Regions from separate parts of the Glutamicibacter sp. GQ173 genome, predicted to be linked through region 1. Evidence: riboswitches for the same ligand, from Rfam matches in the RefSeq annotation. Region 1 holds a riboswitch; each other region holds the start of a gene.

Region 1 (10,146 bases):
GTGAACGCTTATCGACCTGAGTACCGACACCGTGATTACAAAGCCGTCCTCTTTGATCTGGATGGTGTGATTACACCAACGGCGCTGCTGCATCGCAGAGCCTGGCAAGAACTTTTCACTTCCTATTTTGAGCAACTCCCGGGCGTGGCCAGTTATACCGAGCAGGACTATTTCAACCTGCTCGACGGGCGCCCGCGCTATGACGCGGTGCAAGCCATGCTTGCCTCGCGGGGTCTCGAATTGCCGCGGGGAAACGTCCAGGATCCCGCAGGCCAGGACACCATCTGCGCACTGGGCAATATGAAAAACGACAAATTCACCGAAGTGTTGCTGCGTGATGGGATTGAGCCCTACGCGGGTTCTCTCGCCTACCTGCGCCAGGTTCTTGATGCCGGTCTCGACGTGGCAGTGGTGTCCTCTTCGCGCAACGCGCGCATGGTGCTTTCGGCCGCAGGCCTGGAAGAGCACTTCCCGCTGGTGATGGGCGGCCAGGAAGCAGCCGCCCGAAAACTGGCCGGCAAGCCTGCCCCGGATACCTTCTTGGCTGCCGCCGCCGATTTGGGCTGGCGTCCCGAAGAGTGCGTGGTTTTCGAAGATGCCACCAGCGGCGTGGCCGCCGCGCGGGCCGGGGGCTTTGGCGTGGTCGGTGTGGCACGGGAAGGGAATGCCGCCGAACTGCTGGAAGCCGGTGCGCATTTTGTCATCGAGGATCTTTCCGAACTGGTTTCCGATGAATCCGCGCAGAGCTGGGAGGACGATTCCTGGTCCCTGTTGCGTGATGAGCACCGGGACGCCGATGGTGCCCAGGATACCGTTTTCTCCCTGGGCAACGGCTTCCTTGGCGCCCGGGCGGCGCAGTTGGGCCTAGGCGATCAAAGCGGTGGAACGTTCATCAATGGCCTGCATGAGGCCTGGCAGATCCGGCATGCAGAAAGCGCCTTCGGCCTGGCCGAAACCGGTCAGACCATGATCAGCGCCCCGGATTTCAGGACGCTGCGCGTTTTCATCAACGATGAAGCCCTGGAAGTTGGCCGCACCGAGATGCTGCGCGATGAACTGCGGCTGGACTTCCGCGACGGGACCCTGTGCGCGCGAACCCTGTGGCGCACCGCCGAAGGACACCGCGTGGCCGTCATGGCCCGCACCATGATCTCCTTCACGGACCGCCACCTGGCCTTGCAGGATGTGCACGTGCGGCTGCTGGACGCTCCGGCCAGGGTGCTCGTGCAATCGTCGGTGGTGGGCTACCGCTCGCAGCGCACCGTGGCCTCGCCCGAGGAGACCGACGCCTCCGCTGCGGGAGTCGCGGATCCGCGCAAGAGCGAAGAAGCCAGCGAAAATCCCTTGCGCCCAGCCGGGCATACGGTGAACGGATCCCGCTTGGGCATCTCATATGAGGTCCCCGGGTCCGGCATGTCCGTGGCTGCGATGGTGGAGCACCAGGTGAGCACCACCGGCGGAGCCGACCAGCCGCTGCGCATTGACCGCAAGACCGCCGATGAGCGTGCCGACGAGGTCATCAGCACCCGGCTGGAAGCCGGGCAGGGCATCCGCGTGTCGAAGTACGCGGTCTACAACTGCTCGCGTCGCCACCCCGCCCAGGAAATGCTGCAGCGCTCGGATCGCGCACTGGATCACCTGGCAGAACAGGGCATGGACGGGCATTTCCGCGCCCAGCGGGACTTCATGGCCAACTTCTGGAAGCGCAGCGATGTCGTGGTGGATTGCGACGATGCCGGACTGCAGCGCAAGATCCGCTGGAACCTGTTCCAGCTGGCCCAGGCCGCGGGCCGGGCCGACGGTCTTGGCATCAGCGCCAAGGGCGTGAGCGGCAACGGCTATTCGGGACACTACTTCTGGGATACCGAAATCTACGTGATGCCGTTCTTGACCTATACCAACCAGCAATGGGCGCGCAATACGCTGCGCGCCAGGGTTGCGATGATCCCGGCGGCCACTCGACGGGCCAGCATCATGAATGAAGCCGGGCTGCTCTTCCCGTGGCGCACCATCAACGGCGAGGAAGCCAGTGCCTACTATCCCGCGGGCACCGCGCAGTATCACATTAACGCGGACGTCGTATATTCGCTCAACCGCTATCTGAGCGTTATGGAGGATGACGAATTCCTGCTCGCTGGTGGCGCCGAAATCCTGGCGGGAACCGCCCGCATGTGGGCTTCGCTGGGCTTCTGGCGCGGCCAAGAAGGCAATGAGCGCTTCCACATCCACGGGGTCACCGGCCCTGACGAGTACACCGCGGTGGTCAATGACAACTTGTACACCAATGTCATGGCCCGCTTCAATCTGCGCCGCAGCGCGCAGCTGCTGGTCGAACTCGCGCAGCAGCGGCCCGAGGACTACGCCAAGCTGGCCAGCAAGCTGGATTTGAGCGACGGGGAAATCGCCCTGTGGCTCAAGGCCGCTGACTGCATGCATATTCCTTATTCGGAATCTGTGGGAATCCACCCGCAGGATGAGCACTTCCTGAACCGCGAGGTGTGGGACCTGGCCAATACCAGCCCGGACAAACGCCCCTTGCTGCTGCATTACCACCCGCTGGTGATCTACCGCTTTCAGGTCATCAAGCAGGCCGATGCAGTGCTCGCCCTGTGGCTGCGCTCCAGCGATTTCAGCGCCGAGCAGAAGCTTGCCGATTTCAACTACTATGATCCGCTAACCACCGGCGACTCCACGCTGTCGGCTACCGTGCAATCCATTTTGGCTGCCGAGGTCGGGTACCGCGAGCTGTCCTGGGAGTATTTCGAGCACGCGCTGAATGTGGATTTGGAGAACCTGCATGGCAATACCGGGGACGGCGTGCATGTGGCTTCCACCGGCGGCGTCTGGTCCGGGCTGATCTATGGCTTTGCGGGCTTGCGTGATGACGATGACCGGCTCTGTTTTGATCCGCGCCTGCCCGAAGCATGGCGCTCGATCAGTTTCAGCTTGGCCTGGCATGGCATGCGCATTGCGGTGCGCCTGGAACGAACCAGCATCGCCTTCACACTTGAGGGCGCGCACTCGCGTCCGATTTGGGTGCGCGGGGAGCAGGTGGACCTGGTCCCGGGTGGCCGGGTCGTGGTTGAGTTGGCCGGCCAGGGGCCGGTGCGCGAAGGCCGTCCGAGCCTGGACAAGGTCCTTGAGCTGCAGAGCGAGGCCGGAGTCGACGTGCCCCGCAAAGCCTGGTAGGCCCGCGCGGCGTTAAATGACGAGGCGGTGCGGAACCTGATGGTTCCGCACCGCCTTGCCGCAGTCCAGTTGCGAGCGTTTGTGCTTTACAGCTTCATGTCTTCCAGGGTGCGTCCCTTGGTTTCCTTGACCATGAAGATCACGAAGAGCAAGGAGAGCAGTGCGAAGACCGCGTAGATGCCGTAGGCCAAGGCCAAACCTGCATCGGCCAGCGCCGGGAAGGTGGTGGAGACGATGAAGTTTGCGATCCACTGCGCGGCGGCAGCCACACCGAGGGCCATCGCGCGGATGGAGTTCGGGAAGATCTCGCCGAGCAGAACCCATACGGCCGGACCCCAGGTCGCGCCGAATCCGACCACGAACAGGTTGGCCGACACCAGGGCGATGATGCCCCAGCTGCCTGGCAGCGAGACCGCGCCATCGATGGTCACCGACTGGGCGAAGGCCACTGCCATCATCCCCAGGGACAGGGTCATGATGGCCGAACCGATGGTCAGCAGCAGCTTGCGTCCCAGAACGTCGATCAGCAGGACTGCCACGATGGTGGCCACCACGTTGGTCACCGAGGTGATCAGCGAAATGGTGAAGGAGTCCGATTCGGCGAAGCCCACCGACTTCCACAGGGTGGTGGAGTAGTAGAAGATCACATTGATGCCGACGAACTGCTGGAAGACCGAGAGCAGGATGCCAACCCATACCAGCGGGTGGAAGCCGAAGCGGCCCAGCAGGTCGCTGAACTTCTGGCGGCGTTCCACGTGCACGGTGGCGCGGATTTCTTCGATCTTCTTCTCGGTTTCCGCGCCAGCGTTCATGCCCATGTCACGGGTCAGCACGGCGGCGGCTTCCACGTAGCGGCCGCGCTCAACGAGGTAGCGGGGGGATTCCGGCAGGCGCAACGAGAGCACGCCGTACAGCACTGCTGGAACCAGCAACGAGAGGTACATCCAGCGCCATGCCGCCAGGCCGAACCAGCCGGTGGCGTCGGCTGAACCCATGACGAAGACCAGCAGCGCACTGACCAGGAAGGCCACGAAGATGCCCAGCACGATGGCCATCTGCTGCATGGTGCCCAGGCGTCCACGATGGGCTGCCGGGGAGACCTCGGCGATGTAGGCGGGAGCGATCACCGAAGCGAAGCCGACGCCGATGCCGCCAACGATGCGCCATACGATGAGGTCGGCGGCGCTGAAGCACAGGCCGCAGCCGATGGCAGAGATGGCCAGGAGAATGGAGGCGAAGAGCATGGTGCGCACGCGTCCCACGCGTTCGGAGACCACACCTGCTACCCATGCGCCAAGAGCTGCGCCCAGCAAGGCGCAGGAAACAGTGAAACCGATAGTTACCGCGTTGAGCCCGAATTCGTGCTCGACAGCGTCTACGGTGCCGTTAACGATTGATGAGTCATATCCAAAAACGAACCCACCCAGTGCCGCCCCAAGGGCGATGAAGATGAGTCGCGCGGAGAGTTTTCCGTCTGATGTTGTCGCAGTCACAATCAGCCATGCTATCCGATTTGGCAGGGGCGGAAATCGGTAATTTTCAGTTTTTGGTGGGATAACAATCACATTTTGGAAGGAGTCCTTACAAGATTTACCCAGAATGCCTTTCGGGCCACCATGCCTCTTGCCTAACCAGCGGGGGATTGCGCAAAAAAGGCCGGCCGGTGCCACGAGCAAAGTCGCAGCACCGGCCTGCCGAAAAAAATTTCTTAAAACTCTCAGGATTCGCTCGGGTTCTCGGCAAGATCATTGCCGCGCAGCTTGGCTACTGCGCGCATCGAGTGGAACACCACCAAGGTGGCGATCGAGCCCAGCGCGATGCCGCCGAGCTGGAACTGGCCGAAGGAGATATCGCTGGTCACGGCAATCGCGATAATCAACCCGGTGCCTGCGGTCATCAAATTGATCGGATTGCCAAAGTCGACTTTCGCCTCGATCCACAAGCGTGCGCCAACAATGCCGATCATGCCGTACAGGACAATGCCCAGGCCGCCGATGACACCCACCGGAATTGTGCCAACCAAAGCGCCGAACTTCGGCAAGAAGGCCAATGCCATCGCCACGATGGCCGCCACCCAGTAGGCGGCGGTGGAGTACACGCGGGACGCGGCCATCACGCCAATGTTCTCGGCGTAGGTGGTGGTGGCCGAACCGCCACCGAGCCCGGCAACGACGCTGGCAGCGCCATCGGCCATCAACGCGCGGCCATTGAACTTCGAGAGGTCCCGCCCGGTCATCACGCCAACGGTGCGCACGTGCCCGATATTCTCGGCAATCAGGACGAACACCGCTGGCAGGAACATCAGCGCGGTATCAAAGTGGAAGGTTGGAGTGGTGAATTGAGGCAGGCCGACCCAGCCGGCAGCCTGGACAGCGCTGAAATCGACTTGGCCCTGGACCAAAGCCAACAGGTAGCCAAGGACCAGGCCCACCAGGATTGACAGGCGACCCAGCAGGCCCTTGAAGGCCACCGTGGCCAGCACCGTGAAGATCACCGTCAAAAAGGTGGTCAGTGGGAAATCGGTCATGGGCGCCAGGGTTGCACTGGCCAGGTTCAGGCCGATCAACGCAACGATCGTGCCCATGACCACCGGAGGCATCAAGGAGTGGATCCATCCGGTGCCGGTCACCTGGACAATCAGCCCCACCGCAAAAAGCAGCGCACCGGTCATCACGATGCCGCCCAGCGCGCCAGCCATGCTGTGCGATTGGGTGGTGGAGATGACCGGAGCGATCATCGCAAAGGACGAGCCGAGGTAGCTGGGAACCTTGTTCTTGGTCATCAGCAAGAAGATGATGGTGGCCAGGCCGGTGAACAGCAAGGTGGTGGTTACCGGGAAACCGGTCAGGGTCGGGACCAGAATGCTGGAGCCGAACATCGCCAAAATGTGCTGGGCGCCAATGGAAATGGTTTGCGGCCAGTGCAGCCGTTCTTCCGGGGCAACAACTTCGCCCGGGGTGATGGTCTTTCCGTTGCCGTGAATGCTCCAGCTCATGCAATCCTCCAGATCGTGGCCCGCGCGTTTCAGGCCGTAGAGAATTCTACTCGGTTCCGCCGTGCCTGATCGAAGAAGGCCACCTCATGTTCGGAGGATCGCACGAAGGCCAGCCGCATCCGCTCGCGCAGATTGCCGTCGGCCCGCTTCCACGCGACGCGCACCATGTCGATGGCGCGCTCGGTGGCCAGATCGAATTCCTCCGATGCATAGGTCACCAGCCACTGCTTGTACGGGTGTTCTGGATGGTTGGCCGAGGCCAGGCGCTTGCCGATGTCCTGGTAGAGCCAATAGCACGGCAGGATTGCAGCGATCAGTTCCGCGTAGCTGCGCTTGGATGCGGCCAGATGGTTCACGTAGTTCAACGTGATGGCGCTGGGATTCGCGGCCCCTTCGGCCAGGTAGCTGCGATGCAACTGCAGTTCGCCTTCCAGGATTTCCCTGGCGGAGCCGGCCCAGAAGCGTTGCGCGTCAAGATCCGGGGCTAATGCGCTGGCTTCGGCCAGCACCTGGGCGTAGCGCTGCAGGTACAGCGCGTCTTGCGCCAAATAGTATTCAAAGTCCGCTGGGTCCAGCGTGCCTTCTGCCAGCTGGGCAATGAACTCCAGGTTGTCGATGGAGCCGCGCAGCTCATGGATCTGCTGCCACCACTGGTCCATTGGATCAGCTTCGCTGAAGAAGTCCGCAAAGTGGTTCACCGGGCCATGCCCGAGGCCGACGTTGAGTTCATCGGCAGCGCCGATGGCGCGGAACAGATAGGCCTTGGCCTGTTCCAGGGCGCTGGCCCAGTCGCCGCCCGATGCGTAGACCGTCGCCAAGGCGCTGGACAGGGTGCATCCGGTGCCGTGGGTGTTCTTGGTGTTGTGGCGCTGGTTGCTGAACTCGGCCAATACTCCCTGGTAGGAGACCAGCGCATCTGGACAGAGGTCCTCGGCCAGATGCCCGCCCTTGGCCAGAACCAGTGCATCATGCTTGGCAGCCAGCCGCTGGGCCTGTTCCAGGACCTGCGGCCAGTCGGCCGCTGCCGGCTCACGCAGCAAGCTTGCCAACTCCAGCAGATTGGGCGTGATCACCGAAGCGCGGTCCAGCAAGGAATCGAGCACCGCCTCATCTTCCAAGAGCCGGTCCCCGCTGGTGGCTACCATGACCGGATCCAGTACCACCGGGGCATCCACGGTATCCAGCCATCCGTTGACGGCGCGGATGATCTCCTCGTTGGCCAGCATGCCAATTTTGATGGCATCGATCTGGACGTCGGCGCTGATCGCATTGAGCTGAGCGAGCACGAACTGGCCATCAATGGCCCGTACCGCGCTGACACCTAGCGTGTTCTGCGCTGTCAGCGCCGTGATCACGCACATGCCGTAGCCGCCGTTGGCGGCAATGGCCTTCAGGTCAGCTTGGATTCCTGCGCCACCGGAGGGGTCGGAGCCGGCGATGGAGAGAATGTTTTTCACTGCGCTGCCGCCCACGCTGCCACAAGCTGGCCGCTGGCAGCTTGCGGGTCGTCGGCATTGCAGATAGCACGGACCACGGCCAAACCGGCTCCGCCGCCAGCGCGGATGGCGCTGGCATCCTGCGCGGTGATCGCCCCGATGGCTACGCAGGGCAGGGAGGTCAGCGAGGCGGCGCGGGCAAAACCGTCCAGCCCAATCGGGGTTGGATGATCCTTTTTGGTTGGAGTGGCACGCACTGCGCCGACACCCAAGTAGTCGATCGCCTCAGCATCGAGGTTGGCCTGCGCCAGCTGGTCATCGGTGGAAGCGCTCAAGCCGATGATGCCTTCGCCCATGATCTGGCGTGCCAGGCTCACCGGGATGTCCTTCTGGCCGATATGGATTCCACTGACCGCTGCCCCGGCCGCACGGGCCGCCAAGAACACGTCGATCCGGTCATTGATCAGCAGTTTCGCCTTGCCGTCGGTCAGGCGGGCCGCGGCGCAGGCCAGTTCGAAGAATTCGCGCGCGGTCTCATCTTTGGCCCGCAGCTGGATCCACTCGATGCCGCCGGCCACCGCCCCTTCAATGACTTCCAGGGTGGTGCGTGGCGTGCAGCTGGCGGTGTTGGCTACTAGGTATGCGCCGATATTATCCATGGTTCAATTCCTCGTACTTCAAATTCTGTAGTTCTTCAGGTTCCGTGGCGGCCAGGGCATCAAGGAAGGCCACGGAAAAACTCCCCGGACCGTTGCTTGCCGCCAGCGCCTTTTCTGCGGCGAGGCCATAGAATCCGTGGGCAGCGATGGCCGCGTCAAAGGGGTCCTCGTGCACCGCGAGCATGCCCGCGTTGAAGGCGCCCAGCGCGCATCCTCCACCAGTGATTCTGGTCAACCCGATCCCGTTGGTATGCACCAGCACGGTGCGCTTCGCGTCGATGATCGCGTCCGCTTCACCGGAGATGGCAACAACGCACCCGTGTTCCTTGGCCAATTCGCGTCCGGCATCCAGGGCTGCCTGCACGGTATCTGCTGCATCAACACCTCGGCCGCTGGAATCCTTGCCCGCCAAGGCCAGGATTTCCGAGGCATTGCCGCGGATCAGGGCCGGACGCTGATGCACAATGCGTCGTGCGAAGTCGGTGCGCACCGAAAGAGCGCCCACGGCCACTGGATCCAATACCCAGGGGGTGCCAGCCGCGCTCGCCGAGAGGACCGCTTCCTCCATGGCAACCATTTGCTCGGTGCTTGGAGTGCCCAGATTCACCAGTACCGCGGAAGCCAAGGCGGCAAACCCTCCGGCCTCGCCGGGCAGGTTGGTCATCGCCGGCGAGGCGCCGGAGGCAAGAAGGACATTGGCGGTGAAGTTGGTGACGACAGTATTCGTCAGGCAAAAAACCAAGGGGGAGCGTTGCCGGTATTTTTGGGCAACGGTAGGCAGAGTCATGCGACATCCCTCCGCTAGCGTGAACTAGATCAGGTTCGACGGGTTTCATCTCAGTCGGCGTCTCCGACACCCCGTGTCACTGATTTAGAGAGTACGCAGAAGGGATGCACAGAACAAATCCTCAAGGTTTGCGTCGTGCCACCAACGCCTTGAGGGTTGCGGCGTCAACATGCTGCGCCGCCGCCAGTTTCCACAGCTGGTCCACCGCGGCCACCAGATCTCCGTGGGTATCAACAGATCCGGGACGTTCGCTCACTACGGTGCCGGCGCGGCGCCTCGAAGAAATCAGCCCTTCGGCTTCCAGCTCCTTATAGGCGCGAGCCACCGTTCCGGCTGCAACCCCCAAGTCCGTGGCCAGTGCGCGAACAGTCGGTAGTCTGGTGCCCGGCGACAACTCGCCAAGGTTGACGAGTGCGGCAATCTGCGAGCGGATCTGCTCATAGGGTGCGGTGGCTGCCTCAAGGTCCACACTGATCTGTGTGCTCATGCGGACGTACTTGTGGAAATGCGAGCTTCCGGACGCTTGACCACTAATAAGGATGGAATGCAGAAGAGCCCGACGCCTATGGCAATCACCGCTGGCTCATCGGATGACGCGAGACCGGGCAAGAGGAGAAATGCACTGCAGAGCACTCGCAGTGCGCGGAACTCCAGGATTTGCCGGTACCAGATCTCCTGGGCGGCTGTGAGATCCCACGGTACCGAGCAGTGGCGGATCCACCAGCGGTATCCGGCTGCAAAAACTAGCAGCCCAGCGATTATTCCTGTGGTGATCCATGGGGGAACTATCAATTCCGTCCCTGGGGACAATGTCTGCGGGGCGTAAAGCATGACGCTGCCACTGATGATGAACAGCGCTGCTGCGGTGTACACCCAAACTGGGAGGTTTCGGGTTTTGGGCTCACGCGATGACCCCAGCTTGGCTCGCTGGTGCGCGTAGAGCGCGAAGCCCGCTGAGATGGCCAGGTAGAGGACGACTGCTGCCGCACCCCAAAGGAGCATGAACTCGTAGCTTTCGGACTTGGCCCTTGCGGCGCCACGTGCTAGTGATGCCTGGTCGAAAAGGTAGCCGCCAGCAAT
Region 2 (10,146 bases), on a different contig from region 1:
ATTGCGAAGCGTGATGAACCCGTGCCGGAGGACGTTGCACGGCTGCTAGCCAGCGTGCCCGAATGGTTTGCCCAGCAAGAATCCAACGCGCAATACATCCGGGCAGCGAGCTCCAAGGAAACCTGGACAGTTCGCGACACCCAGCAGCAGGTTATCGCAGTGGCCCTGGTAGATCGCCACTTTCCGCAAGCCATTGAGATACACCTCATTGTGGTGGATCGGGCGCACCATGGACTTGGAATCGGCAGCGAACTTGTTGCGGCCATTGAGCGCGATGCGCTCGCCGGGAACGTGAGGCTGATGCAGGTCAAGACGCTAGGTGCTTCGCATCCTGATGCCGGCTATGCCAAGACGAGGAGATTCTACGAAAAGCTGGGGTTCCTTTCACTGGAAGAAACCGAGCTTTGGGGACCTGGGACCCCGTGTTTGATCATGGTCAAGCCGCTAGCCCAGGTGGCTGCATCCGCTTGAGGCTGAAAAATTGCCTTTGACCTGTTGGCAAGTGGTTCAGGCTCCGTAGACTGGGCTCGAACCACTTTCTTCAGGAGGCAGCTTTGTCGGATTTTAAAGAACGTGCCCGGACACTGGCGAACCAGCACGAATCTGGTGATCTTCTAGTCATGCCCACAGTGTGGGATACCTTCAGTGCCGCATTGGCCGCCGATGCCGGGTTTGCCAGCTTGACGATTGGCAGCCATCCGGTCGCAGATTCCATCGGCAGCGCTGATGGGGAAAAGATGGATTTTGCCGACTACCTTGCTGTAGTCCAGCGGATCACCTCGGCGGTGAACGTGCCCGTGAGTGCAGACGTGGAATCCGGGTATGGCTTGAGCCCGCAAGAATTGTTCGAGCGTGTATTTGCGGCAGGCGCGGTCGGGGTCAATATTGAAGATGTCGTGCACAGGGAAGGCAAGCGCGTGCGTGCCCGCCAAGAACATGCAGACTACATCCATGGCGTTCGAGCAGCCGCGGATGCAGCCGGCGTGGATTTTGTGATCAATGGGCGCACCGACGCAGTGAAACTTACCGAGCACTTCGCGGACCCTTTTGCTGAAGCTATCGAGCGAATCAAGCTGCTTGAACAAGCCGGTGCCCGCAGCGTTTACCCGGTGGCCCTCTCAACAGCAGATCAGGTGGAACAAGCAGTTCAAGCTGTCTCGATTCCCATGAATGTCACGGCTCACCCGGTCACAGCGCACGCTGCCGGGGACCTTTCGGCTTTGCGCAAACTTGGAGTGCGGCGCGTGAGTTTCGGGCCGCTATGGCAGAAATGGCTGGCCGAAGTTTCTTCCCAGCAGCTCAGCGCATGGCGCCAGAGCTAGAAAATAGTAACCGCTGAAATTGGTCCTGCCGCAATGAAGTTGGGTGCGGCGGGCCAATAGGCCGCTGGAAAGGTGCCAGCTGCCGGCACAAGAATGAGTGAGGCTAGATGTACTGGGAGAACCTGGTTTTTGATGCTGCGATGCCACACGAGCAGGGCAAGTATTGGGAAGAACTGCTGGATACCGAAACCTTTACGGACAACGAAGGAGGGCTGGAAACCCGGCTTCAATTCTCCGGCGAACGATATCTGGATTTATGTTTTCCCACGGTCAGCGATCCCGAACCCGCTTCACAACGGGTCTATCCGGTATTAGCTTCCAGCGGCCGTACCGCATCATCGGATGCCGGCAAGAAGAATCCGCCTCGCGAAGAGCGCACTGACATCGCGGGCCGGCAGTACTTCGTCCTGAATGGCTCTGCCGAAAGAGGGCGCCCGCTGAATTTATTCGCCGTAGAATTGCACAGCGCCGATCCAGAACGCGACGCGCAGTTTTGGGCAAATCTCACCGGTTTTCGCACTGATTCCCAGGACCCGACCGTTCTGGTGCACCCTAGCGGTACCGGAGCGCTAATCAGGCTGGTTCCCGAAACGCAGCCTAAAACCGCAGCCAAGTCTTCGGTCCATCTCGATCTGCGGCTGGAGCCGGGAGATGACCCCAGGCAGATTGTGGAAATGGTTCAAGAGCAGGGTGGAACTGAACTTGATCACAAATGGGGCGAGGTTCCCTGGCGAGTATTTTTGGATCCGTCGGGAAACGAATTCTGCATCTTGCCTGCCCCTGCCGCTAACAGCCAGCCATAGCAGATTGCCAAAAATCCATGTCGCTGCCGGGCAAGAGTAGCGAGAGCTTGAAAACCACGCGTATTGGAAGGGCAAGGACGACCAATTGAAAGCCTGGCCACGGTCCTGTCCCAGCAAGCCTGGACCAGCACCCACGAAGGAAATGAGCGACACCCGATGCACAAGATCCACGGCAGTGGTTTACCGCTATTCATGATTCACGGTAATGGTGTCGATCACCGGATCCTGTTGCCGCTGGACGGGGCGCTCGCCGAAAGCGGGACCTTCGAACGCCACTACATCGACTTGCCTGGCTTCGGGGAATGCGATCCACTTTACAATGCTGGAGGACTTCCTGAGCTGGCGGATTGGCTGGAGAGCGAAATTCGTTCCATCATCGGCGATGGGCCGTTCGCTCTATTGGGCAATTCAATGGGCGGGCTCCTATGCCAAGAGATCGCTGACAGATTCGGTGATGCTGTGCAAGGGATGTTCCTCATTGCTCCGGCGGTATACCCGGATAGCCAGCAGCGGACGCTTCCAGAACGTGCTGTGGCAATCCACGATCAAGAATTGTTTCTGTCCCTGAGCAAGAGAGACGCTGAGCTATTCGCCGATGTTGCCGTCATCCAAACTCGGGATGCATGGGAAGAATTCTCGAAATGGGTTCTGCCCGGAATTTTGTCGGCTGATTTAAGGGCCATGGCCAAACTTGCCAAGCGCTATTTCCTTGAACCACTGCCGCTTCATCGCGAGAATCAACTCTCCAATCCAGTCTCAATCGTCTGCGGCAGGGATGATCATGTCACCGGATTCGAAGATCCTCAACGATTAACAATGCGCTACCCGGACTTGCATTTAAAGATTATTGAATCGGCTGGGCACAACGTGCATATTGAGCAACCGGCGTTAGTGGCGCACGAAATTCGGGCTTGGGCAGAACGAGTCCAGCGTTTGCCTTTGTCGAAGTAGCAGCCTGGATTACCGATGTCTACCACTACTAATCCGATTGATTCTTGAAAATAGTTGTTGAGTAAAGTCTGATCTGGGATTAGATTTCCTTCAAGCATGGTGGTTAGTTGTTCGAAAGCAGGAATCAGCTTATGGAAGACTCGATTGTCCTTCGCGAATGGACGAGCATCGATGAAGTTCCGGACTTGTTAGATGTCTGGAAAGGCTCTGTTGAATGCCGGCTAGATTTCCTCTCGGCATATGACCTCGATGCTGTAGCCACGGCTCTAGAATCCATATATTCGCAAACTTTGCACGTGGGAATTGCCCAACAAGGAGATCAGATTCTGGGTTTCGCCGCTTGGAATGATTCGGAAATTGAAATTCTATGGGTGCGGCATGCTGATCGCCACCATGGAGTGGGCAGATTGCTCCTGAGCCACATCATCGAACACAGCCCTGAAGCTGGCGTTCATTTGGACGCGCAACGGACACTTGCCATTGAGTTTTTCCAAAACTGCGGGTTCCGGCAGGTGCCAATTGTTGTTAATGAGTCTTCACCGCGGCTTTTATGGCGTTACGACTTCTCGCGAGTGGATAACGTGGCACGATAGTTTCATGAGTGAAAACAGCCGAGAAATTCGTGAAGTTATTGTTCAGCGCACCGAATCAAGCAAGTACACAGCCACCAGCCTTGCAACAGGGGCAAGCGTTGAATTTGGCCAGGGTGATGGACTGCTAACACCGGTTGAGCTGATGCTCGCAGCTATTGCCGGCTGCTCGTCAATCGATGTTGACGTAGCGACGACTCGTCGCAGCGAACCAGAGAAATTTGATGTGCGCGCCAGCGGCTACAAGATTTCCGAAGACGGTGCCAGCCGCATGGACGACATTCATCTCGAGTTCGATTTGAAATTCCCTGATACCGAAGAGGGCCGTAAAGCAGCCAGCATGGTCGAGCGAATTGTGAAGTTGTCGCACGATAAATACTGCACTGTCTCACGCACGGTCGAACTCGGGGCTTCGGTCGTCAGTGAAGTAGTTGAATAAATAGTTAAGGCTCAACTTTTCTACTCGTGAGCTAGCGCTGGAAAGTAGAAACTACAAGTCACTCCAAGGAAATTCACGGAATTGACGATTTGAGAACTTTCAAATTTTTTGCGTTTCAGTAGTGTTTGAGATCACTTTCTGCGGTTTTAGTTGAATCCTTGCTTGGAAGATTCGGTTTTCGCAGTTGGAGCTGTGTAACTCCAATGAATCAGGCTGTAAATTCAACTCTTTGCCCTAGTCAGAGCTGGTCCTTCATCGTAGGGTCAAGGTGTCCCTACGTTGAAGGAGCAGACATGCAAACTGAGAACGTCTTAGGCAACATCGACTGGGCGTCAATGCTACAAAAGGTAGCCATTGCGCTAGTCATTCTCATCATTACGTGGCTTGTGGCGCGAATAGTTCGCTGGGCTGCAGCCAAACTAGTGACCAGGGTGAAATTCCTGCAGAAGCAGGGAAACGACGGAGCTCAAATAGGCCAATCTCTTGGCAAGGTCGCTGGACTGATTGTTTGGCTTTTTGGCCTCGTCGCAATCCTTCAGGTCTTTGCACTCTCTGAAGTTCTTACGCCGGTTCAGGGCCTGCTCGGCGGAGTCATGGCATTCATCCCGAACCTCATCGGCGCCGGCTTTATCTTCTTCATTGGCTATGTCATCGCAAACATTGTTCGTCAGCTGTTGACCACTGGCCTGGGAACTGTCGACTTCAGCGGACTAGTCCGCAAGCTGACTCCAGGCGATGAGCCGGTAGATGAAGTCCAGTCTCGCGAGGCCCAAGCAAAGATCGTCGATATCATCGCGAATATCGTCTTCGCCCTGATCCTTCTGGTTGTTGCCATATCTGCACTGCAGGTCCTGGGAATCGCGGCCATTTCGCAGCCTGCTGAGCAAATGCTACAGCTGGTCTTCACCGCCATCCCACAGGTCATCATGGCACTGGTGCTGTTGGCAGTTGGCTTCCTGATTGCAAAGTTTGTTGGACAGCTGCTGGAGTCCACCCTGCACGGTGTAGGCACTGATCGCGTCGTTGCCGGCTGGGGCGTTGTTCCAGAAGGCAAGAGTGCATCGGGCATCATCGCCGGCATCGTGAAGATTGCTATCGTGCTGTTCTTCGGCGTGATGGCAGCGCAGATGCTGAACTTCCCGGCAATCACCAATATCCTCAATGAGATTCTGGAACTGGGTGGCAAGATCCTCTTCGGTGCAGCAATCGTTGCCGCAGGCTTCGTCGTCGCTAACGTGATCGGCAAGTTCATGGGCGACACCACTGCCTCGAAGATTATCCGCTACACGGCCATCGCGCTGTTCGTTGCAATGGGCCTGAAATACATGGGCATTGCGGACTCGATCATCAACATGGCCTTCGGTGCAATTGTCATCGGCGCAGCCCTGGCAGCGGCCCTGGCCTTCGGGCTTGGCGGCCGCGAAGCAGCAGCTCGCACCCTGAACAAGATCGATACCGACAAGCTGAGCTCCAACGGCCCGGATTCGGCACCACCGGCACCGCCGACGTCGCCAGGCATATAAACATCCCGAACAGAACCTAAGGGGACATCAGGAGCGTCGCGGAATCCACCGAGGATTTCGCGGCGTTTCTGCGTCTGGGCCCAGCCCTAAGCCAGGCGAAGTGGCAGCGGAGCTACAGCGCCGGGCGGATCCGTTCTTAGCCGGGCGTAGGTGTAGACGTCGATGCGTTCACCGTTGACAAGGAATTTGCCCCGCTCGGTTCCTTCACGCAGAAAACCATTGTTTTCGGCTACGCTGCGTGAACCGGGATTATTGGCCCGCAGGCCAAGCTCCAAGCGGTAGAAATCAAGATCATCAAAAAGATAATTCGCCAGTGTGGCAACTGCCCTCGCAGTGAGCGAACGACCGCGATACTCCTGATGCATCCAGTACCAAATCCAAGCATTGGCATTTGAATGATCCAGAGTCCCGCAAACAAGCCCGATCAACCGGTCATTGGCAGTGATCGCCAACGGGAATTGGCTTTGTTCGCCGTTCAACAGGGCATCCACGTAGGCCCGTGCCTTTTCCGGCGTATCGGCATCGCCTTGGCGCCGCATATCCGGATGGGAAATGAACGCCTCGTATACGGAGCCGGCGTCCAACGCGCTGAGCTGCCTCACGCTAAATTCCTCGGCAACGCCTGTTGCCCGGACGCTGACAAGCCCTGCAGGCTTGCTTGCGCCGTGGCCTGTGAGCGTGCCTTGGTGAAACAGCATCTGCCACTCGCCTTGCTCGCGGAACCATAATGAGCTGCGAAGTGCCGGGCGACGGCCGCTGGCCTTCCAGCGCAACTGGATGAGGTTTTCTGATAGCCGGATGGCCAAGGGCTCGCTAACGCGCAACCGCTCGGCGGAAGGATCTTCAGTAGCCAGCAATTCTATGACTTGGTCCCTGTCGTACGTTCTTCCGCTTGCGCCGATTTCAAAGAAGTTCTCATGCAGGATTTCGCCAAGCAATTTTCGGTTGCCACGCAGCGAGGCAGTGAGCAGCTGCTGTTCCAGACCGGCAACCGCTCTGAACAGTTGAGAATCGACGGGCAATTCTGCGGGATATTCCTGTTGCGCCATGTCCGTAAGTACATCACAAAAGATGACGGGACTAAGTCAACAGCAGTTCGCTTTTCAGGGCTGGCTCATGCTTATAATCGCAAATACTCCGCGGGAGCCTGAGACCGACCAGGCTGAGAGGGCACTGAGCCGACCGCTACACCTGATGCGGGTCATGCCGCCGTAGGAAGGAAGCGTGCCACTGTGCATGTCAACATTGTTGGCTCCGGAATCATCGGCCTAGCCACCGCATTCGAGCTCAGCTCACGCGGCCACACCACCACCATCATCGACCCGGCACCTGGCCAGGGCGCCAGCTACGCAGCAGCCGGGATGCTGGCCCCAGCAGCCGAAACCGTCTGGGGCCAAGGCCCCCTGCACCAGCTGCTGTCCGCATCCAGCGCCCGCTACCCCCAGTTCATTGATCGCCTGGAAGCGGCCACGGGCGTGCGCCCTGACTACCTGCAAAGCACAACCCTGGTCGTCGCGGCTGAACCTGCCGACCGCGAAGCGCTCCACGATCTAGTGGAGCTGCAGAACTCATTGGGATTGTCCGCCGAAAAACTGTTGCCGAGCCAAGCCAGGTCCTTGGAACCAGCCTTGGCCAGCAATATCTCCGGGGCGGTGCTCTGCGCTGAAGACCATCAGATCGATCCCCGTTCCGTCGTGCGCATCCTGCTCCAGCATTTTCACAATGACCTGGTCCATGAGCAGGCCGAAGAGCTGGTCACCGAAGGATCAGGCACCTGCGCCGTTCGCACGGCCTCAGGAAAAGTTTTCGCAGCCGATCAAACCATTATCGCCACCGCGCTGGGCACGGTGAAGGGACTGGGCAAGCTGCCATTGCGCCCAGTGCACGGTGACATCCTGCGGATTCAAAGCCCGCCGGGCCCCGCCCTGCTGTCCAGGATTATTCGAGGCATTGTCCACCGGCAGAACGTGTATCTGGTTCCGCGCAAGGACGGCAGCCTCGTGCTCGGTGCCAGCGTTCGGGAAGACCAGAACCCGGAAGTCAATGTGGGCGCCATGTACAACTTGCTCGACAACGCCCGCAGGCTTGTCCCGGGAATTATCGACTGTTCACTGAACGAAGTCATCGCAAGGCCAAGGCCGGCAACTGCCGATGACCGCCCGCTGATCGGGCGCATTGACCCGGGCCTGGTGCTCTCCACCGGCTATTCGCGCCATGGGGTGCTGCTCAGCCCCTTGGGATCCGAATTGACTGCGGATCTCGCCGAAAACAACAAAAGAAATCCACTGTTGAATGACGTTGATCCACAACGTTTTCCAACACTTTCCGCAACCGCCGCACTGGAGCAACTCGGATGACATTGATCAACATCATTTTTAATTCCCAGCAAGTTCAGCTGGAAGCCGGTACCAGCCTGCGTGACTTCATTAGCGCGCAAATCGGCAAGGAACTCGACACAGATTCAAAAGCAGTCGACGGCAGCAAGCTCGGGGTGGCCGCGGCCGTGAACGGCGCAGTCATTCCCCGCAGCAGCTGGAACAGCAAAGCGCTTGAAGACGGGCACAGCATAGAACTCGTTACCGCAGCCCAGGGAGGCTAAGCATGGAATCGCAAGAATTCACCGAGCTGGATCTCAACAACGACCCTTTTGTCGTCGCCGGACGCACCCTTTCCTCGCGGCTTATCCTGGGCACGGGAGGGGCCACCTCATTAACTACGCTGGATAGCGCGCTCACCATTTCTGGCACGGAATTGACCACCGTTGCCATCCGCCATTTCTCTGCTGCCGGGGCAGGCAACGTCTATGAGCTGCTCCAGCGCAACAACGTCATTCCTTTGCCTAATACCGCAGGGTGTTTCACCGCCCGTGATGCGGTACTGACCGCGCAGCTGGCCCGTGAAGCGCTGGAAACGGACTGGATCAAACTTGAAGTGATTGCAGACGAGCACACCTTGCTGCCAGATCCGCTGGAACTGTACTCGGCAACCGAGCAGCTTGTGGCCGATGGATTCCAGGTATTCGCCTACACCAATGATGACCCTGCACTGGCGCAGCGGCTCCAGGATGCCGGCGTGGCAGCCATCATGCCTGCTGGCGCTCCGATCGGTTCAGGTCTGGGAATTTTGAACCCGCACAATATTTCCACCATTGTTTCCCGTGCCAATGTTCCGGTGATCCTGGATGCCGGGGTGGGAACAGCCTCCGACGCGGCGCTGGCCATGGAACTAGGCTGCGATGCCGTGCTGCTGGCCAGCGCAGTGACCCGCGCGCATAACGCTCCGCTGATGGCCGCGGCCATGAGGGACGCTGTGCGAGCTGGCCGCGCGGCCCGTCTGGCCGGCAGGATTCCACGACGCGATACCGCACTTGCGTCCTCGCCCGCACAGGGAATGATGCAAACCTTGGTCGGTGAATTCTAATGCTGCGCCAACCGCTCTGCGAACCTGCCGCAGGGATCGATCCGGGCCAGCTGGCCCGCTATTCACGGCATCTTACCCTGCCCGGGGTAGGGGAAGAGGGGCAGCGGCGCATCATCAATGCCAAGGTCCTGATTATTGGCGCCGGGGGACTGGGCAGTCCCATCGCCAGTTATCTGATTGCCGCCGGAGTAGGCCGGATCGGCGTACTCGATGATGACTCGGTAGAGCTGTCGAACTTGCAGCGCCAGATCATGCATCGCGAATCCGATGTCGGCCGGCCAAAAGTCGATTCCGTGCAGAGGCTGGCCGCCGAACACAACAGCACTGTTGTCATTGAACCGCTCAACCAGCGGCTCAGCGAAGACAACGCCCTGGAGCTTTTCGCCGCCTACGACCTTGTCGTTGATGGCAGCGACAACTTCTCCACGAGATACCTCGCCTCCGACGCTGCCGAAATCACCGGGACCCCGCTGGTGTGGGGCACGCTCTTCCAGTTTTCGGGCCAGGTATCGGTTTTTGACCCGCGAACCGGCCCGATGCTGCGCGATATCTTCCCGGAAATCCCGGATGCTGATTCGGTTCCGAGCTGCGCCGAAGGCGGTGTCTTCGGAGCACTGTGCGGAGTGGTGGGTTCGGTAATGAGCACCGAAGCGCTCAAGCTGATTACAGGTATTGGCCTCACGCTCAGCGGCAAGCTCTGGCTCTACGATGCCTTGGCTGCCAGTGTTCGGTCCTTGGAATTTGTCGCCGACCCGCAGCGCGAGCGAGTAGTCCAGCTGGGCCAGTACCAGCCGGTCTCTTGCGCCATTGAAGATCCTTTCGCCAGCCTGAGCGTGCATGAGCTGGCTGCAATGCAACGGGATAACGAGGTGCTCGTCGTTGATGTGCGCGAGTCGTGGGAGCGTGGCATCGCCGCGATTCCCCACAGCATTCATGTGCCGTTGGACCGATTGCTGGCGGGAGAGCATGCGCAAATACCACGCGATGCCGGCATCATCGTGATGGTTTGCAAGAGCGGTGTCCGCTCCCGAAAGGCCGCCAGCCATATGTCGCGGCAACAGGCGGGAACCGGCAAGATCTACAGCCTGGATGGCGGGA
Region 3 (10,146 bases), on a different contig from region 1:
AGGAGCATGACCGAAATTTCCATGTTCAAACTGAATGAGCGCATGTCCATATTCGAGGACCCCACCACGGCGACGTCATCGTCCACGGTGAAGCACTTGGTATGCAAGACCATCGGAGCGGGATAGCAGTGAATGCGCACGCCTGCTTCCAGCAGTTGCTGGTAGTAGGACTGCTGCGCATGGTGGACCAGGAACTGGTCTCCTTCTTCACAGACGAACAGTTCCACTTCCACCCCGCGCTGCGCGGCCGTGGTGATCGCATAAAGCAGCGAATCGTCAGGGACAAAGTAGGGGCTGGTAATTTCCAAGCGTTCCGAGGCCGAGTAGATCAGCGTATTAAACAGGCGCAGGTTATTTTCCGTGCCAAAGCCCGGACCGCTGGGAAGCAGCTGGGCCAGCGTTGAGCCCGGGCGCTCTTCATAAGCCAGCGGATGCCGTGCCTCGTTCATGTCCATCAGCACTTCTTGGTCATCATCCTCTTGCCACCAGTCGATAGCAAAGGTCACGTCCAAGCTGCGCACCAATGGGCCTTCTACGCGAAGCATCATTTCAACCCATTCACGCCCGACCTTGTGCGAGGACTTGCGCTTGTATCCGGGTTCAATCAGGTTCTGGCTTCCGGTGAAGCCGACTTCCCCGTCGATCACCAGAATCTTGCGGTGGTTGCGCAAGTCCGGTCGGCGCCAGCGCCGGCCAATCAAGTCTATGGGCAGCATCGGACGCCAATTGATGCCCGACTTCTTGAGCCGTTTTTTCAACTCGCCATACCCCTTGACCCGCAAGGTGCCCAGGTGGTCGAACAGCAGGCGCACGTGCACCCCGCGCTGGACTGCCCGCTCCAACGCGTCGAGCACAGGTCCAACATATTCTTCGTCATCACCCATGATGTAGAACTGGATGTGGACGTAACGCGTGGCCTTGTCGATTTCTTCGCGCATCGACTCCATGGAGGAACGATAATCGGAAATCACCTCGACACTGTTGCCGCCTTCCAGCGGCATCGCACCGAGGTTGCGGTTGAGCATTACCGCGGATTCAACCCACTCCTCTTGTGAATGGAATTCTTCCGGCATCTGCATGTGCCTAGTGGCATCCATGATCTGCGCATGGGCACGTTGCTGCTTTTCCAATCGGCGGCGAGAAAGGCGCGGATTGGCAAACATCCAGTAGGCCAGCAGCCCGACCACGGGGAGGAAGAAGATCGCCAGCAACCAGGCCATGGCCGTCGTTGGGCGTCGATTGCCGGGGACAATGCCGATCATGAAGTAGCGAACAGCGAGTTCGATTGCGACCAGTATGCTCCACAGCACGCCACCGATTTGCACCAGCACTTCATTGCTTGGCAACACTAAGGCACCCCCTTGGCAATGCACGATGATCGACGCTATTTTCGGCTCTGATCTGCGTCAGGCAGCTCAAATGCCTCCGCCCAGCTTATCTAAGATTCTGTTCCTTGTCTGAACACTATTCAGAAGAAAGGCCACGGAAGTGGCAAGGGTTCGATAATCTGTAGGTATGAGCTCACTAGTATTCTTGGATCCGGCCTATCCGGCAGGCTACTTGGCCAATATTTCAGCACCCCAGCTTCTGGTCACCGCGCAGGGAGTCACCCGCGGTGACGGTGTCTTCGAATCGATGCTCTACACCAACCAGGCTGTCCGAAAAATCGAGGCCCACTTGGCCCGCCTGGCCACCTCGGCCGAGGTGGCCGATCTGGTCATCCCCGATGCGCGCAGCTGGTACGCGGCGGTGGATACCGCAGTCGCCGACTTTGATGCCACCGGCGGGGCCGAGGAAGCAGTGGTCAAGCTCGTTGCGGCACGCGGCGAGCACGATGAGGATCCGGCCATCTGCTGGGTCACCGTCACCCCGGCCCCGGCACTGGGCAAGGAACAGCGCTCGACCGGTGTCGACGTGTTGCTGCTGGACCGCGGCTACGACTCGAAACTCTCCGAACGCGCGCCGTGGCTGATGATGGGTGCCAAAACCCTGTCCTACTCCGTGAACATGGCGGCCCTGCGCTACGCCCGCAAGCACGGGGCCCACGACGTCATTTTCACCTCGGCCGACGGCATCGTGCTCGAAGCGCCAACCTCTACCGTGTTGGTGGCCCAGCGCGATGGCGAGACTAAGCGCCTGCTGACCCCGATGCTGGAAACAGGCATCCTGCCGGGAACCACGCAGAGCGCCATTTTTGATGCGGCAGCCCAGGATGGCTGGGAACTGGGCTACGGCCCATTGCGTCCCGAGGACCTCTACCAGGCAGACGGCGTCTGGCTGGTTTCTTCCATCCGCCTGCTCACCCCGGTGCGCACCATCGACGCCAAGCCATTGCGCTTGGACGCCGAGCTCCATGAAGAGCTCAGCGCCCTCAGCGAGGCGATCCGCTAGCCCCAGACCAAGTTGTAGGTGCCGGCCAGCACGGCCGCACCTACAGCCACTGTGCCCAGCACGATGCCCGCCAACAGCACCGCGGCATCCTTGCTGGTGAAGGTGGCTGTGCGAATCCAGGTGCGCTGCCCGATGCCGAAGCCCTTGGCTTCCATGGTGACCGCCAGCCGTCCGGCCCGGCGAAGGGCCTGGACCAGCAGGGCCAGGCACTGGCCCAGCTTCGCGCCGATGCGCTGGGCAACGGTGCCGAAGTTGCCCACGCCGCGCGCCCGGCGAGCCAGCCCGAGAGTGGCGAATTCTTCGACCATCAGCCCCAGCAGGCGCATGCCAGCAAGCGCTCCGAGCACAAAACGGTGCGGAACTCGCAACTGCTGCGACAGCGCCCCGCCCAAGTCGCTGGGATTAGTGGTTGCCAGCAGCAAAATGCATGGAAGCGCCAAGGCGAAGGCCCTCAAGCCGGTGGCGATACCGCCATGGACCGAGCCCCCGGTAATGCTGAAGATCCCCAGCTGCGCATACACGGCCCCGCTGTCCTGCCCCACCAAGGCAATGCCCCAAGCGGCCACCGCCCCGGCGATCAGCAGGGGCCAGGCCCGCTTGAAGAATCTTGCCGGGCTCAAGCCCGCCAAGGGGAAGGCCAGGATGGTCGCAGTTACGACCACCAGCGCCGAAACCCAATCCAAGGTGGTAATCAGGGGCAAGGTGGCTGCTGCCACCGCACCCAGCTTGGCCAAGGGATTAATCTTCGCCAGCCAGCTATGGCCCACCGGAGCGTCGAGGACCGGGCCCCTGGCTACCACGGGTTCCTGCTTCGCGACTGCGGTCAGGTGAATCTCCTGGGCCCCTAGAACGCGGGCCAAATGCTCATCGTGAGTCACTGCGATAATCGCGGTGTCCTGCTCCAGTTGCTCCACGAGCAACCCGGCAAGCTCCCGCCACGTCCTGGCATCCTGCCCGAAAGTTGGTTCGTCCAGAATCAACACATCCGGGGCCGCGGCCAAAACCGTGCCCACCGACAGACGGCGCTTCTCCCCTCCCGAAAGAGTAAAGGGATTAGCTTCAGCAAGATGCTGCAAGCCCAAACGCTGCAACAGCGACTCGACCAGGGCATCAACCTGCTGCGGTTCGTACTTCAACTCGTGGCCGCTGCTTGCCTTGGCCCGCAGTGGCGCAAAAGCCAATTCTTCGCGCACGCTCTGGGTGACAAATTGATGTTCGGGTTCCTGGAACACCGAGCCTATCCGGCCGATCAGGGTTCCTGCCCGCCAGCTGAACGGTGATTTCCCCAAGCCATTGGCCAGCGCGTCGGATGCCTGCAGGTCTCCTTGTGCCGGTTCCAGCAAACCGCCCAAGGTCAGCGCCAAGGTGGATTTCCCAGCGCCATTCTCGCCGCGGATAACCGTCGCCGTTCCAGCGCTCACGGCCAGATTCACCGCTTGGGTCCGGGGCGCTTGCCCGCTGCGGGCGCTGACCAGTTCGGCGGCTTCCAGAAGCAGCGCCCCGGGCCGGGGGCTCGCCGGTTGGACCTGTGGCGAATAACCTGGCACCCACACTCCGGCTTCCGAAAGCTCTGCACGCAGGTCTTCATCGTCAATGAGCCGTTGCGGGTCCAAGTCGTGGGCGATGCCGCCGCCTGGTTCAAGGACGATGACGCGATCCATATGTTCTGCCCACGCATCCAGCCGATGTTCTACCACGATCAGCGTGGCGCCACTGAGCTGGGCGGCGTTGAGCGCCGCATCGCGCAATGGCCCGATGCCTTCCGGGTCGACGTTGGCTGTGGGTTCATCGAGCAGCATCAGCCCAGGCTGCATGGCCAGGATTCCGGCCAAGGCCAAGCGCTGCTTTTGTCCGCCGGACAGGTCCTGGGTGCGGTGGTCCATGGGCAGCATGCCCAGCCCCACCGCGTCCAGGGCCTCGGGAATTCTCTGGCGGATGATGGCCGGATCCACTGCCAGGTTTTCGGCGCCAAAGGCCACATCGTCGGCGACCCGGCTTTGCACCACCTGGGTCTCCGGGTCCTGCTGCATCAGCCCCACCGGGTGTTCCCGGGCGAATGCGTCTGACCCGTCGATGAGCAATTGACCGGCGATCTGCTCGGCCCCATCGGCTTCCAGCAGTCCGGCCAGGGCATGGAGCAAGGTTGACTTGCCTGCCCCGGACGGGCCTATCAGCAGCACCTTTTCGCCGGAGTTGATCTGCACGTCAAATGCCGAGATGGCAGGTTGTGAGCGTTCCGGGTGCTGCCAGCAAAAACCCCGGGCAATGATCTCGATGCCTCGCCGAGTTTGTGCCGTGGCACCGGTGTTAGCCACCGAACTCATTTTGCGGCCAGTTTTCCGGATTCAAGGTGGGCGCGGCGGCTGGCCAAAGCGCTCAACGCGCCGGTCTTGGCCAGGCCGCGGGTTGCCAGCCAAGACAGCAGCCCTGCAACAATCAGCCCGGAGACACCGGTAGCGATCACGTGGAACAACTTCAGCGCCGGGGTGTATTCAACGTAGTAGGCCATGATGTAGGCCTCGGAAATACCTGCGAAAAGTCCAGAGAAGAGCCCGGCAAGCAATGCCACGCCCAAATTCCACTTGCGGTAGCGGAACGCGGCAAAGACCAGTTCAGCACCCAGACCCTGGACAAGGCCAGACAGCAGCACGGTCAGGCCATAATGCGAACCGAGCAGCGCTTCGACCACCGCTGCCAGCAGCTCGCAATACAGGGCCGCGCCGGGCTTGCGGATAATCAGCGCGCCAAGCACTGCTGGGAAGAGCCAAACGCCGGTGAGCAGTGCTGCCGCCGGCGGGAAAGCCGCAAAGGCCAGCGAGAACAGCCCATAGCCTGCGCCCCAGGCCCAGAAGATGACGCCCGAGGCGACGGCGATGACCGATGCGGTGACGATGTCTACGACGCGCCATCCAGAACGCTGATTTGCTGCTGATTGATTCATTGGTGGTCCTCCTATATCAAGGAGGGGAGATGTACGGATTCAGGGCACAATGGGCCCGATCCGCATCCGAGATGCTCGACTTCCTTCGCCGGTACTAGCCGGAGCAGGTTCGAGGGTCTGCGATCTATCGCACTCTCAGCGTCTTGCGACTCCAGTTTCGAAGTCTGACGCTCCCCTGTCGGAAAATTACTGCCCACTTACCATACCGCAGGTATGCTGGGCAGAGGAACGATAAGTCACGACGTTGAAGCGAGGGCAAAATGAATACAGTGCAGAAACTTGCCACCACGGGTATTTCCATTGGCGCCGGTTTTGTCGGCAGCAAGCTGGTTGACCAGCTGTGGAAGGGTTTCACCGGAAACAAGGCACCCCGCAAGGGCAGTGAAGAAGCCGCCGAGGCTTCGCTGCGCCAGGCTCTCGGATTTGCGATCTTCTCGGCCATCGTGGCAGCCACCATTCAGGTGCTGGCAGACCGCGGTAGCAACAAGGTAGTCGCACGCTTTAGCAAGTAGCGCACACAGCACGGGCATCCCGCCGTCGGCGGGATGCCCGTGCTGTGTTGTCCTAGTCTTCAGATTTTCCGGTTGCACCCGAGGTTGCATCGAAGGTTCCGGTGGGCGGGGCGCTGCTGGTCTTGTCCACAATCTGCTTGAGCTCATCGGCATAGAGCGAGTCCTTGGCAGCGTGCTTGGTCCGGTAGCCGGAGCGCCCGATCATATGAGCCGAGACCGGTGCGGTCAACAACTGCATCCCCCATGCCAAGAAGAGCACGGGAACCACAGCCCAGCTGCGCAGATGAATCGCCAGCCCGGTAAAGATCAGCAAGAACCCGAGGACCTGGGGCTTGGTTGCCGCGTGCATGCGGGTGAGCATGTCGGGAAAGGTCAGCAGGCCGATACCGGCAATCAGTGACATGAGGCAACCGGCAATCAGCAGTACCGCCACAAGAATATCCACGAACATCTCCATCAGGCATTCCTCTGGTCAGAAACGTAGCGCGAGACGGTGACCGAGCCGATGAAGCCCAACGTGCAAGCGGCAATGACGAAGAGCAGGTAGTCGGTGTGCCGGTTGTAGACCATCTCCAGGCACAGCGCCACAGAGATGATCAGCAGCATCACGTCCAATGCGAGAACGCGGTCGAGAATCGATGGGCCCTTGGCTACGCGGATAACACAGGCAACCGTGGCCAGGCCCAGCATGATGCCGCAAATCCACATCACGATTTCCATCATTTTTTGCCCTTCATTCGCATCAGGTTCGGTCCGCATTCGTGCTTGATCGCATCGAACTCATCCCGGCTGCCGATGGCCATGATCATCCGGCGTTCAATGTCGCGCACGGCTTCACGGGCACGGTCCATATCCTGCCTTGATTCGATATTGATGTAGTGCAAGTACAGCGTTGACGAACTGCGGTCCACGTCAATGACGAAAGATCCCGGGATCAGGGTCAGCACATGGCCAACCGTTGTCACGATCAGATCCGAGTCGGTGCGCAAGGGAACCGCGATGACGCCGCTGCTGGTTTTCTTTCCCCGGAAGATGGCCAGGCGGGCCACTTCGAAGCTGGCCACAAACACCTGGCCGACAAACCAGATGAATAGCTGCAGGCAGTACCAAACGTTCATTCGTCCCGAAAGCACCACCGGAGGCAACGGGAAGAGCGTGACGATGACCAGCGCGATAATCACACCGAAAATCAGGTTCGCTGGCGAGAAATCCTGCCATAGTGCGCACCACACAAAAATCAGCAGGGCCAGCAGCGGCCATTCCTGCTTGAGTGTCGCCCGGTGGCGCACGCCTGAGGTATCCAGCGCATCATCAATACGCTGGTCACGGGGTTTCAAGTTTTTAGTCGGCATCATCCCTCCAATCAGAATGGCAAGATCGCGTTGATGTATGCGTCGCGGGCAATGAGCTCCGCGGCGACCCGTTCACAGAATTCAAAAATCGGCCCGGCAAAAATAGTCAGGGCAATACCAGCTACCACCAGCGACCCGGTGGCATAGCGCATGCCCCAGGGCAGGGACGCAGCTTCCAATTCCCGGGCCAGCTTCAGGCCCAGGCCGGGGTTCTGCGCGCCACCAGCGGCGGTTTCGGCCGCCACCTGGGCTGCTTCATCCACCAGTTCCTGGTTCGGCACCTCGGCATCGGCGGCGCGACGCCAGAAGATGCGGGCCCAGACACGAATGATCGCCAGCAACGTCAACAGGCTGGTCAGCAGGCCGGCGCCCACCACCACCCAGGTCAACGGGTCAGCATCCTGCACGGCTGCATGGAGCAGCCCGAACTTGCCCAGGAAACCGGAGAATGGAGGAATGCCGCCGAGATTGATCGCCGGAATGAAGAAGAGCAGGGACAGGGCCGGGGAAAGCTTGGCCAACGAGCCCAGCTTGGTGACATTCGAGCTTCCTGCACGGCGTTCTATCAGGCCAGCGACCATGAACAGCGAGGTCTGGACGATGATGTGGTGGCCCACGTAGTAGATGGTCGCCGCAATGGCCAGCGGTCCCCCGACAGCCACACCGAAAATCAGGTATCCGATGTGGCTAGTGAGGGTGAAGGAGAGCATGCGCTTGAAGTCCGTCTGCGCCAGCGCGCCAAGAATACCGATCACCATGGTCAGCGCCGCCACCACCAGCAGCCCGGCGTTCACAGCGCCACCCGGGAAAATCAGTGTTTCGGTACGCACGATTGCGTAGACGCCCACCTTGGTCAGCAAACCGGCGAACACCGCGGTCACCGGTGCCGGTGCCGTCGGGTAGGAGTCCGGAAGCCACAGGGACAGCGGGAACACTGCCGCTTTAATGCCGAAGGCAATCAGCAGCAGCACATGCAAGATCAATTGCGGGCCCTGATCCAGTTCGGGCAGCTTCACGGCCAGGTCGGCCATATTCACCGTGCCGGTCGCAGCATAGGTCATGGCGATGGCCATCAGGAAGATCACCGAGGACACCACCGAAACCACCACGTAGGTGGTACCGGCGCGGATGCGTTCGGCAGTTCCGCCCAGGGTCAGCAGCACGTAGCTGGCGGTCAGCAGGATTTCGAACCCGACGTACAGGTTGAACAGGTCGGCGGCCAGGAAGGCGTTGGACACTCCGGCGAGCAGGATCAGGTAGGCCGGATGGAAAACCGACACCGGGCCGGGCTCGTCGCCGTCGGCCAGGCCCTGGCTGGTGGCGAAGAAGAGCACGGCCAGCGAGACCAGGGTGGAAATCAGCAGCATGAAGGAGCTGAAGCCATCGACCATCAGCGCGATGCCAAAGGGCGACTCCCAGCCGCCGATATGGATGGCGTAGCTTTCGCCTCCCCATACCGCGGCCAGCATGCCCGCTTCCAGCACGAGGGTCAAGCAGAGGATGCCGATGGTGATCAGGCGCTGGGCGCGGACCTGCCGCCGGGCCAAGAACGCCGCCCCGGCACCGATAATCGGGAAGACCACGGCCAGGGGTGCTAGATCCAGAAAATTCACTCTTCCCCCTCGCGCACTGGACGGCCCTCTTCATCAACGAACTCGGTCGTATCCTCTGCCACCGGCGAGTCTTCCTCTTCGTCGTATGCGGTCTTCTGCGAGACCTTGATATCTTCGGTGTCATCGGCCAGCTCATCGGCGCTGGTCAACGTCCAGGAGCGGTAGATCATGGCCAGCAGGAAGGCGGTGACCGCGAAGGTGATCACGATGGCCGTGAGGATCAGGGCTTGCGGCAACGGGTCTGAATACTCCTCGGCAGCCAATCCGGATTGGAACAGCGGAGCCACTCCGCGCCGGCCGCCGCTGGTGAGGATCAGCAAGTTGATGCCGTTGCCCAGCAGCATGATGCCCAGCAGCACGCGGGTCAGCGTGCGTTCAAGGACCAGATAGAATCCGGCCGCCAGCAGCACTCCGGTAATCACGAGGAAGGTGATGTTCACACTCATCGTCCAACTCCTGTCCGTGATGCTTCAACAAAATCGTGGCGATCCACCGGGCTGCGTCCTTCGGAGAGCGAATCGATCTCGCTGCCCAGCGAACGCAAGACATCCTGCACCAGGCCCAGCACCACCAGATAGACGCCGATATCGAAGATGGTTGAGGTGACAAACTTGTGGTCGCCGAAGAACCAGAATTCCATGGCATAGGTGGTGAAAATTTCATCGCCCATCAGCAGCGGCACAATCCCGGACAGCCCGGCCAGCGCAATACCGCCGCCGATCAGCATGCCCGGTGCGATCCGCATGGACTCGGAGAGCTCGATACGTCCTCCGGCCAGGTAGCGGATGGTTAATGCCAGCCCTGCGATCAGCCCTCCGGCAAAACCGCCTCCTGGCGTATTGTGCCCGGTGAGCAACGTGTAGACCGAGAGGATCAGCACCGAGTGGAACATCAGGCGGGTGACCACTTCAAAAATGATGGAGCGCCGTTCGGCGACCAGGGTGCTTCCTGCCATCAGCCAGTCCTGGTTGCCGCTGGAGGCGAAACGCCTGGCAATGCGCAGTTCCACCTCCTTGGAGTCCTTGCCGCCCATGGCTTCGGAGCCCGAATCGATACTTCCCGGGGCCACCTCGTGGGCACGCACCCGGCTGCCGAAGCTGCGTCCGGCGAAGATCAGCGACGCCACGCCGGTGGCAGCTGCCGCCAGCACGGTGATTTCCCCGAAGGTGTCCCACACGCGCATATCCACCAGCGCCACATTCACAATGTTCTTGCCGTAGCCCTGGTTGTAGGCCAATTCCGGCCAGGCCAGCGAGATGCTGGCTTCTTGGCGGGCGCCCATCATGGCGATGGCAATGTAAATGACCATCACCGCCAGGGCAATCGCCATCAGGGCG

The links. Region 1 has a riboswitch for thiamine pyrophosphate ahead of thiM (hydroxyethylthiazole kinase). Riboswitches for the same ligand answer to the same signal wherever they lie in the genome.
Region 2: another riboswitch for thiamine pyrophosphate. It lies ahead of thiO (glycine oxidase ThiO); the one in region 1 lies ahead of thiM (hydroxyethylthiazole kinase).
Region 3: another riboswitch for thiamine pyrophosphate. It lies ahead of AC6CHO_RS03310 (ECF transporter S component); the one in region 1 lies ahead of thiM (hydroxyethylthiazole kinase).

What each region holds. Positions count from the first base shown of each region.
Region 1 is NZ_JCAXDT010000003.1:6,019-16,164, reverse strand. Features, by position in the region: gene AC6CHO_RS06040 (beta-phosphoglucomutase family hydrolase) at 1-3,189, shown strand; gene AC6CHO_RS06035 (sugar porter family MFS transporter) at 3,276-4,682, opposite strand; gene AC6CHO_RS06030 (uracil-xanthine permease family protein) at 4,907-6,184, opposite strand; gene thiD (bifunctional hydroxymethylpyrimidine kinase/phosphomethylpyrimidine kinase) at 6,214-7,641, opposite strand; gene thiE (thiamine phosphate synthase) at 7,638-8,279, opposite strand; gene thiM (hydroxyethylthiazole kinase) at 8,272-9,066, opposite strand; TPP riboswitch at 9,056-9,150, opposite strand; gene AC6CHO_RS06010 (GntR family transcriptional regulator) at 9,188-9,553, opposite strand; gene AC6CHO_RS06005 (hypothetical protein) at 9,550-10,146, opposite strand, start outside.
Region 2 is NZ_JCAXDT010000001.1:325,921-336,066, reverse strand. Features, by position in the region: gene AC6CHO_RS01520 (GNAT family N-acetyltransferase) at 1-471, shown strand, start outside; gene AC6CHO_RS01515 (isocitrate lyase/PEP mutase family protein) at 555-1,322, shown strand; gene AC6CHO_RS01510 (VOC family protein) at 1,430-2,125, shown strand; gene AC6CHO_RS01505 (alpha/beta fold hydrolase) at 2,282-3,076, shown strand; gene AC6CHO_RS01500 (GNAT family N-acetyltransferase) at 3,208-3,669, shown strand; gene AC6CHO_RS01495 (OsmC family protein) at 3,674-4,105, shown strand; gene AC6CHO_RS01490 (mechanosensitive ion channel) at 4,399-5,628, shown strand; gene AC6CHO_RS01485 (GNAT family N-acetyltransferase) at 5,715-6,677, opposite strand; TPP riboswitch at 6,758-6,863, shown strand; gene thiO (glycine oxidase ThiO) at 6,861-7,985, shown strand; gene thiS (sulfur carrier protein ThiS) at 7,982-8,227, shown strand; gene AC6CHO_RS01470 (thiazole synthase) at 8,230-9,048, shown strand; gene AC6CHO_RS01465 (ThiF family adenylyltransferase) at 9,048-10,146, shown strand, end outside.
Region 3 is NZ_JCAXDT010000001.1:695,242-705,387, forward strand. Features, by position in the region: gene cls (cardiolipin synthase) at 1-1,346, opposite strand, end outside; gene AC6CHO_RS03300 (aminodeoxychorismate lyase) at 1,516-2,391, shown strand; gene AC6CHO_RS03305 (ATP-binding cassette domain-containing protein) at 2,388-4,715, opposite strand; gene AC6CHO_RS03310 (ECF transporter S component) at 4,712-5,332, opposite strand; TPP riboswitch at 5,396-5,519, opposite strand; gene AC6CHO_RS03315 (DUF4235 domain-containing protein) at 5,593-5,844, shown strand; gene mnhG (monovalent cation/H(+) antiporter subunit G) at 5,897-6,301, opposite strand; gene AC6CHO_RS03325 (MrpF/PhaF family protein) at 6,301-6,567, opposite strand; gene AC6CHO_RS03330 (Na+/H+ antiporter subunit E) at 6,564-7,196, opposite strand; gene AC6CHO_RS03335 (Na+/H+ antiporter subunit D) at 7,208-8,809, opposite strand; gene AC6CHO_RS03340 (Na(+)/H(+) antiporter subunit C) at 8,806-9,255, opposite strand; gene AC6CHO_RS03345 (Na+/H+ antiporter subunit A) at 9,252-10,146, opposite strand, start outside.